Verminephrobacter eiseniae EF01-2: one gene and its partner. The main gene of each other region encodes a partner of the protein of the gene in region 2 in a complex. Links are inferred from orthologs where the notes say so. Each region holds a gene or a part of one and is shown on either strand. Other genes may lie near its edges.

Evidence for each region.
Region 1: the proteins of dnaG (region 2) and dnaB are in contact, whole or in part, in a crystal structure (PDB 2R6A), measured with the Geobacillus stearothermophilus proteins. The link is inferred for Verminephrobacter eiseniae EF01-2 from one-to-one orthologs. Residues at the interface, in WP_049624496.1 of Geobacillus stearothermophilus: Lys456, Leu457, Leu458, Pro459, Ala460, Asn463, Ala464, Leu467, Leu535, Leu536, Ile537, Ala538, Gln544, Glu545, Asp548, Tyr549, His552; in WP_033016901.1 of Geobacillus stearothermophilus: Ser13, Glu15, Ala16, Gln18, Glu91, Leu92, Asp94, Ala95, Val96, Pro97, Thr98, Ala99, Ala100, Asn101, Tyr104, Tyr105, Ile108.

The regions. Positions count from the first base shown.
Region 1 is NC_008786.1:1,096,386-1,099,508, reverse strand. The notes cover bases 177-2,983. They hold dnaB (replicative DNA helicase), read right to left. Parts: upstream 2,386-2,983; coding sequence 967-2,385; downstream 177-966. Other genes in these bases: rplI (50S ribosomal protein L9), read right to left, coding at 2,558-2,983; VEIS_RS04850 (hypothetical protein), read left to right, coding at 574-933; VEIS_RS31065 (hypothetical protein), read left to right, coding at 404-538; VEIS_RS04855 (PhoH family protein), read left to right, coding at 177-371. Also shown: more of VEIS_RS04855, read left to right, coding at 1-176; more of rplI, read right to left, coding at 2,984-3,010; rpsR (30S ribosomal protein S18), read right to left, coding at 3,023-3,123. UniProt on the Escherichia coli protein: The main replicative DNA helicase, it participates in initiation and elongation during chromosome replication. Travels ahead of the DNA replisome, separating dsDNA into templates for DNA synthesis.
Region 2 is NC_008786.1:109,346-112,592, reverse strand. What follows is about bases 274-3,204. They hold dnaG (DNA primase), read right to left. Parts: upstream 2,755-3,204; coding sequence 793-2,754; downstream 274-792. Other genes in these bases: VEIS_RS00470 (alkaline phosphatase D family protein), read right to left, coding at 3,132-3,204; VEIS_RS00475 (hypothetical protein), read right to left, coding at 2,913-3,104; VEIS_RS00485 (helix-turn-helix domain-containing protein), read right to left, coding at 277-540; VEIS_RS00490 (DUF499 domain-containing protein), read right to left, coding at 274-283. Also shown: more of VEIS_RS00490, read right to left, coding at 1-273; more of VEIS_RS00470, read right to left, coding at 3,205-3,247. UniProt on the Escherichia coli protein: RNA polymerase that catalyzes the synthesis of short RNA molecules used as primers for DNA polymerase during DNA replication.

The DNA of each region.
Region 1 (3,123 bases), 990 kb from region 2 along the record:
CCAAGGGCGACGGCGGCAACGCCGGCGAATGGGGGCGTGCCGCAACCAACGAGCTCATCCGCAGCCGCATCAAGATCAAGAGCATGAGCTTCATGCGCGGGCGCACCTTCCTGAACAAGTACGTGATCATCGATGAGGCGCAAAACCTGACGCCCAAGCAGATGAAGACGCTGATCACGCGCGCCGGCCCGGGCACCAAGATCATCTGCATGGGCAACCTGGCGCAGATCGACACGCCGTACCTGACCGAAGGCTCCTCGGGCCTGACCTATGCGGTAGACCGCTTCAAGGGCTGGCCGCATGGCGGCCACATCACGCTGGCGCGCGGTGAACGCTCGCGCCTGGCGGATTTTGCGAGCGAGATGCTGTGAAACGCCACCGCGCAGCCTGCGGCGCGTGCCTAGTGTCGCGTCACGGATCATCTGTCGGTCTGCGCTGGCCATCGAAGCGCATCGCGGCGTTGCATCGCTTGCCAATACGCTCGGTATTGGCTGCGCGCAGCCTACGACATCTGATCCGTGACGAGACACTAGCATAGGCCGCAGTCGTTGCATATGTCATCGGGAAACTCCAATGTGGATGGCCGTGCTCAAACTGGTGCCCTGGGGTGACGTGATCAAGGCCACGCCCCAAATCCTGCAAGCCGCCAAAAAGCTCTTGGGCAGCGCGCGCAAAGACACTGCCGTCGCGGCGCAGGAAGGCGCCGTGCCGCCTGCCGACGCACAGTGGCAGCACCTGCATGACCGGGTCACGCAGTTGGAGCAGGAGCAACGCGATGGCGCGCTGCTGATCGAGTCACTGGCAGCACAAAACGCCCAACTGGTGCTGGCCATCGAAGCGCTGCGCCGGCACAGCCAACGCAGTACCTGGGCCTTGCTGACCCTGGGCGTGTTGGGGCTTGGCTTGCTGCTTTTGGCGCTACTATTTCGATAGCTGACGGCAAGGATGAATCAAGCGCCAGCGTGATCAAAAATCGTCGCCCGAACCGATGGCCAGGTTCTCGAAGCGCGTCTGGTTCTTCTGGAAGAACAGCTTGACCGTGCCGGTCGGGCCATTGCGCTGCTTGCCGATGATGATTTCGGCCACGTTCGGTTCCTTGCTCTCCTTGTTGTAGTAGTCGTCGCGGTAGATGAACATGATGATGTCGGCATCTTGCTCGATGGCGCCGGACTCGCGCAGGTCGGACATCAGCGGGCGTTTGTCGGTGCGCTGCTCGACCGAGCGATTGAGCTGCGAGAGCGCCATCACCGGGCATTGCAGTTCCTTGGCCAGCATTTTCAGGCCGCGCGAGATCTCGCCCAGTTCGGTGGCCCGGTTGTCCGAACCTGATGCGTCCGAGCCGCTCATCAACTGCAAATAGTCCACCACGATCAGGCCGAGCTTGCCGCACTGGCGCGCCAGACGCCGGGCATTGGCGCGCAGTTCGCTGGGCGTCAGGCCCGGGGTTTCGTCGATGTGCAGCGACACCGTGCGCAGCTTTTCAATGGCTTCGGTCAGGCGTGGCCACTCCTCATCGCTGAGCCGGCCGGTGCGCAGGTTGCCCTGGTTCACGCGGCCAATCGAGCCCACGATGCGCACCGCCAGTTGCGCGGCGCCCATTTCCATAGAGAAGATGGCCACCGGCAGGCCCTCATCGAGCGCCACATGCTCGGCAATGTTCACCGCCAGCGAGGTCTTGCCCATCGACGGGCGCGCGGCCAGCACCACCAGGTCGCCCGCCTGCAGGCCGCAGGTCATCCGGTCGAGATCGGCAAAGCCGGTGGGCACGCCGGTCACGTCCACCGGGTTGTCGGCCAACTCCTGCACGCGGTCGAGCAGATCGACCACCAGTTTGTCGAGCGACTGGAAACCCTGCTTGGTGCGCGAGCCTTCTTCGCCAATGGCAAAAATCCTGGCTTCGGCCTCGTCGAGAATGCGCTCCACCGTCCGGCCTTGCGGGTTGAAGGCGCTGGTGCAGATCTCGTCGCTGGTCGTGATCAGCTTGCGCAAAATGGCCCGCTCGCGCACGATCTCCGCATAGCGGCGGATGTTGCTGGCGCCCGGCACATATTGCGCGAGGTTGTTCAAATACGCCAGCCCCCCCGTTTCCTGGGCCTGGCCCAGGTTCTGCAACTGCTCGAACACGGTGATCACGTCGGCCGGCTTGCTGGCAGTGATCAGCACGCCGATGGCGGTGTAGATCATCTGGTGCTCATGGCGGTAAAAATGGCTTTGCACCAGCAGGTCACCGACGCGGTCCCAGGCATTGTTGTCCAGCAGCAGCCCGCCGAGCACGCTGGATTCGGCCTCGATCGAGTGCGGTGGCAGGCGCAACCGGGCCAGTTCGGGATCGGGCGGCTGCGCCGTCGAGCCATCGTCATCGAGCGGGGGAAAGATGGCGGACATGATTTTTGGGCGTCATGAAGAACGGAATGTAATCCCGGTGCAAGGCATGCGCTGTTGATACACCTGGGGATAATTGCTGGATGACAGGTGGGCAAGCATGTATGCGATGCGCAAACCAAAAAGTAAAAGCCGCCCGAGGGCGGCTTTTACGCAAGTCACCAGGGCCGGATGATCAGGCGGTTTCGCCATACACCGACACGATGACTTCGACGACCACATCGGTGTGCAAAACCACGCTCACCGTGTTGTCGCCGACCATCTTGATGGGGCCGTTGGGCAGGCGGATGCGCGACTTGGCCAGCTTGAAGCCTTGTTTGTTCAACTCTTCGGCGATGTCATGGTTGGTCACCGAGCCAAACAGACGGCCGTCGACGCCCGCCTTTTGCGTCAGCTTGATGGCAGTGCCGGCGAGCTTTTCGCCTTGGGCCTGGGCCTGGGCCAGGTTGGTGGCGGCGGTTTTTTCGAGTTCGGCGCGCTTGGCCTCGAACTCGGCCTTGGCCGCTTCGGTGGCGCGGCGGGCGCGGCCCGTAGGGATCAGGAAGTTGCGGGCGTAGCCGTCCTTGACCTTGACGATTTGGCCCAGGTTGCCGAGGTTCACAACCTTGTCGAGCAGGATGATTTGCATGGCAGGTGCTCCTCAGATCTTGTGCTGGTCGCTGTAAGGCACCAAGGCCAGAAAGCGGGCGCGTTTGATCGCGGTGTTGAGCTGGCGCTGGAAGATGGCGCGCGTGCCGGTCA
Region 2 (3,247 bases):
TCAGCCACACACGGGTCGATGCGGCATCGTTGACCGCGTGGTACAGCACGGCCATCAGGTGCGACTTGCCCAGGCCGCGCTCGCCAATCACCACCACCGGACGGCCCTGGTTCGGGCCGACCGCCTCGATCCCTTTGAGCAAATCGCGGGTCGGATACGTGATCTGCAAAAACGCCTCGGCAGCCATCTGCGTCGCGCCGGTATTTTTGTCGTTGGAAAGCTCGATGGCCGTCCCTTTGAGGCGATTGCCTCGAAATTCTTCTCGCAGGGTCAGGTTCAGCATTGTTTTCGTTCCTCTTGGTCACCCTTGTCCGACGGACGCTTGCCCGTGCCGTTTCCGGCATGTCCGGGGACTGGCCTTGACTGCTGCTCGATCCAGCCATCGATATCGACACGCGAGAACCGCCATACCCCGCCGACCCCGAAGGCCGGGATCTCCTTGGCGGCTGCGGGCCTGTAGATCGTTCGTTGCGTGACTTTCAGGTAGTCGGCGCCCTGCCCGATGGTGAGGATTTCGCCCTCGTTGGTGCTGGTGGACATGGTGATCGATGGTCGATGCGCGGGAAACGACGGCAGGGTAACGCACTATTTTCAAGCCAGTGGCGGCGAACGGTGGATCCTTGCAGCGTTCTTCATGGTGAGAAGCCCCGTGGATGAGCCAATACCAATACCAATACCAATACCCAATACGATCGGGGCCAGGAACGGAACGGAGGCGCCAGCGCATGGGTGAAAGGGAGTCATCCCTCCGGTGGGCTGGCATATATATGCCCGGCAAACTCGCGGCAGCAGTCAGGCCGCGCTGGCGGCACTGACGGCTGCGTTTTGTAAAGCGGTGCGCTTTTGTTCCAGGGCGCGGTAGCGATCGAGGGCTGTCGGGTCTTGTGCTGCTTGCAGGATCAGCAGCTTTTGCTGCTGCTTGATGTCTTCGATCTGCATGCGGTTGAGCAGATCGCGCAGTTCCAGCCACAACTCCTGCAACTCGCCTTCGGTCTGGGCATGGGCGCCGGTCATCACTTTGAGCGCCAGGGCTTCGCATTCGTGCTCGCGCAGGCTTTCGCGCAGCCGCGCCCAGGCCACCGGGCCTCGTTCGTGAAACTGCGCCTCCAGCCAGGCGAACAGCGGTCCGTGCGGCGCTGGCTGGGCGCACAGTGTGCTGTGGTCGTCGTGGGTCAGTTCTTGCAGAAGATCCATGTGCGCGAGCAGCAGCCGCGCCGCGTGGTCGGCGCGACTGGCGTTGGGCGTGCGCGGCAGCCGGGGTTGGGATGGCGGCCAGGGCGCGGCGCGCCTGTTGCCGTTGCCGCTTTGCCAGTCTGCGCTTTTGCGCCAGGCCGGCCGCTGCACTGCGTAGCCGCCGGAGTCGCCATGGCCGTTGCTGGCGTCACGGGGGGGGTGTCTGTCGTCCAGGGCCGGCGGGTGGCCCGGGTTGGCGGGGCGCTGGCTCTGGCGGCTGTGGTCCGGGCTCCACAGGTCTGACAGGTCCCGGGCGTCGAGTTGGGTCAGTTGGGCCAGTTCAGCCAGCAACTGGCGCTTGAGCACTCCGTCGGGCAGGGCAGTCCACAGGGGGCGGGCGTTGCTGGCCATGTGGGCGCGGCCTTCGGCGCTGCCCAGGTCGCAGCCTTCGCTGGCGGTTTCGAGCAGGAAGCGGCTCAGCGGGACGGCGTCGCCCACATGCCGGGCGAAGGCTTCGGGGCCATGGCTGCGGATGAAGCTGTCCGGGTCATGCTCGGCGGGCAGGAACAGAAACTTGATGCTGCGCGTGTCGCTGGCGTGGGGCAGGGCGCCGTCGAGCGCCTTGCGTGCTGCGCGGCGCCCGGCGGCGTCGCCGTCGAAGCTGAAGACCACCGACGCGGTAAAGCGCAGCAGCTTTTGCACATGCTCGGGCGTGCAGGCCGTGCCCAGGGTGGCGACGGTGTTCGGAAAACCCCGCTGCGCCAGCGCCACCACGTCCATGTAGCCTTCGGTGACCAGCGCGTAGCCTTGCTCATGGATGGCGCTGCGGGCCTCGAACAGGCCGTAGAGTTCATGCCCTTTGTGGAATACCGGCGTTTCCGGGGAGTTGAGGTATTTGGGTTTGTCCTGGCCGAGCACGCGGCCGCCAAAGCCTATGCATTCGCCCTTGACGTTGCGGATCGGGAACATCACCCGGTTGCGAAAGCGGTCGTAGCGTTTGCCGCCGTCTTCGGCGTTGACGATGACCAGGCCGCTTTCTGCCAGCAGCGGGTCGTCGTAGCGCGCAAAGCAACTGGCCAGACTGCGCCAGCCGTCGGGCGCATAACCGAGGCCGTAGCGCTCGGCGATGGCGCCCGAGACGCCCCGGCTTTTGAAATAGGCGATGGCGTGCGGCGTGTCATGCAAATGCTGGCGGTAGGCTGCGGCCGCTTTTTCCAGCACTTCGCTCAGCGTGGCCTGCTTTTGACGGGCGGCGGCGGCGCGCTCCTTGTCGGCCGGGGAACTGTTGTCGTCGGGCACTTGCAGGCCCGCTTGCCGGGCCAGGTCTTGCACGGCCTCGACGAAGTCCAGGCCCGCCTGTGCCATCAGAAAGCTGATCGCATCGCCGCTTTTGCCGCAGCCAAAGCAGTGGTAGAACTGCTTGGCGGGGCTGACGCTGAACGAGGGCGACTTTTCCTCATGGAAGGGGCACAGCCCCATCAGGTTGACCCCGCCTTTTTTCAGCGGCACGTAGCGGCCCACGATGTCGACCAGGTCGATACGGGCGAGCAGTTCCTGAATGAAAGACGCAGGGATGGACATGCCGCCCATTGTGCCTGTTTGCCGGGCCTGGACAGGCGCAGATGCGGCACTGCCGGCCCCTGGAGATGGCCGCAAATTTGCGCTGTGGCCCAGACCCCGTAGTTGCTGATGGCTATAAAAAAGAGAGCATCGAAGTGGGCCGATCCGGGACGCCGGGTTCAGGCCGGGATCGGGCCGGGCCACCGGTCTTGCACCACGAAGCGGGCCAGGGTGCTGACCGGGCTGTCGGCGCGCAGCGGGTCTTGCAGCACGCGCAGGCTGGTGCTCCAGCGCTCGGGCCGGATGTCGGCCAGGCCGTAGCCGCGCTGCTCGCAGCGCGCCAGCAGCACCTGGGGGTTGTGCCGTGCCACGGCGTCCACCTAGTGTCGCGTCACCGATCAGATGTCGTAGGCTGCGCGCAGCCATCGGAGCGCAGCGCAAGGCGCAGCGCTTGCCAATACCGAGCGTATTGGCAAGCGATGCAACGCCGCGATGCGCTTCGATGGCCAGCGCA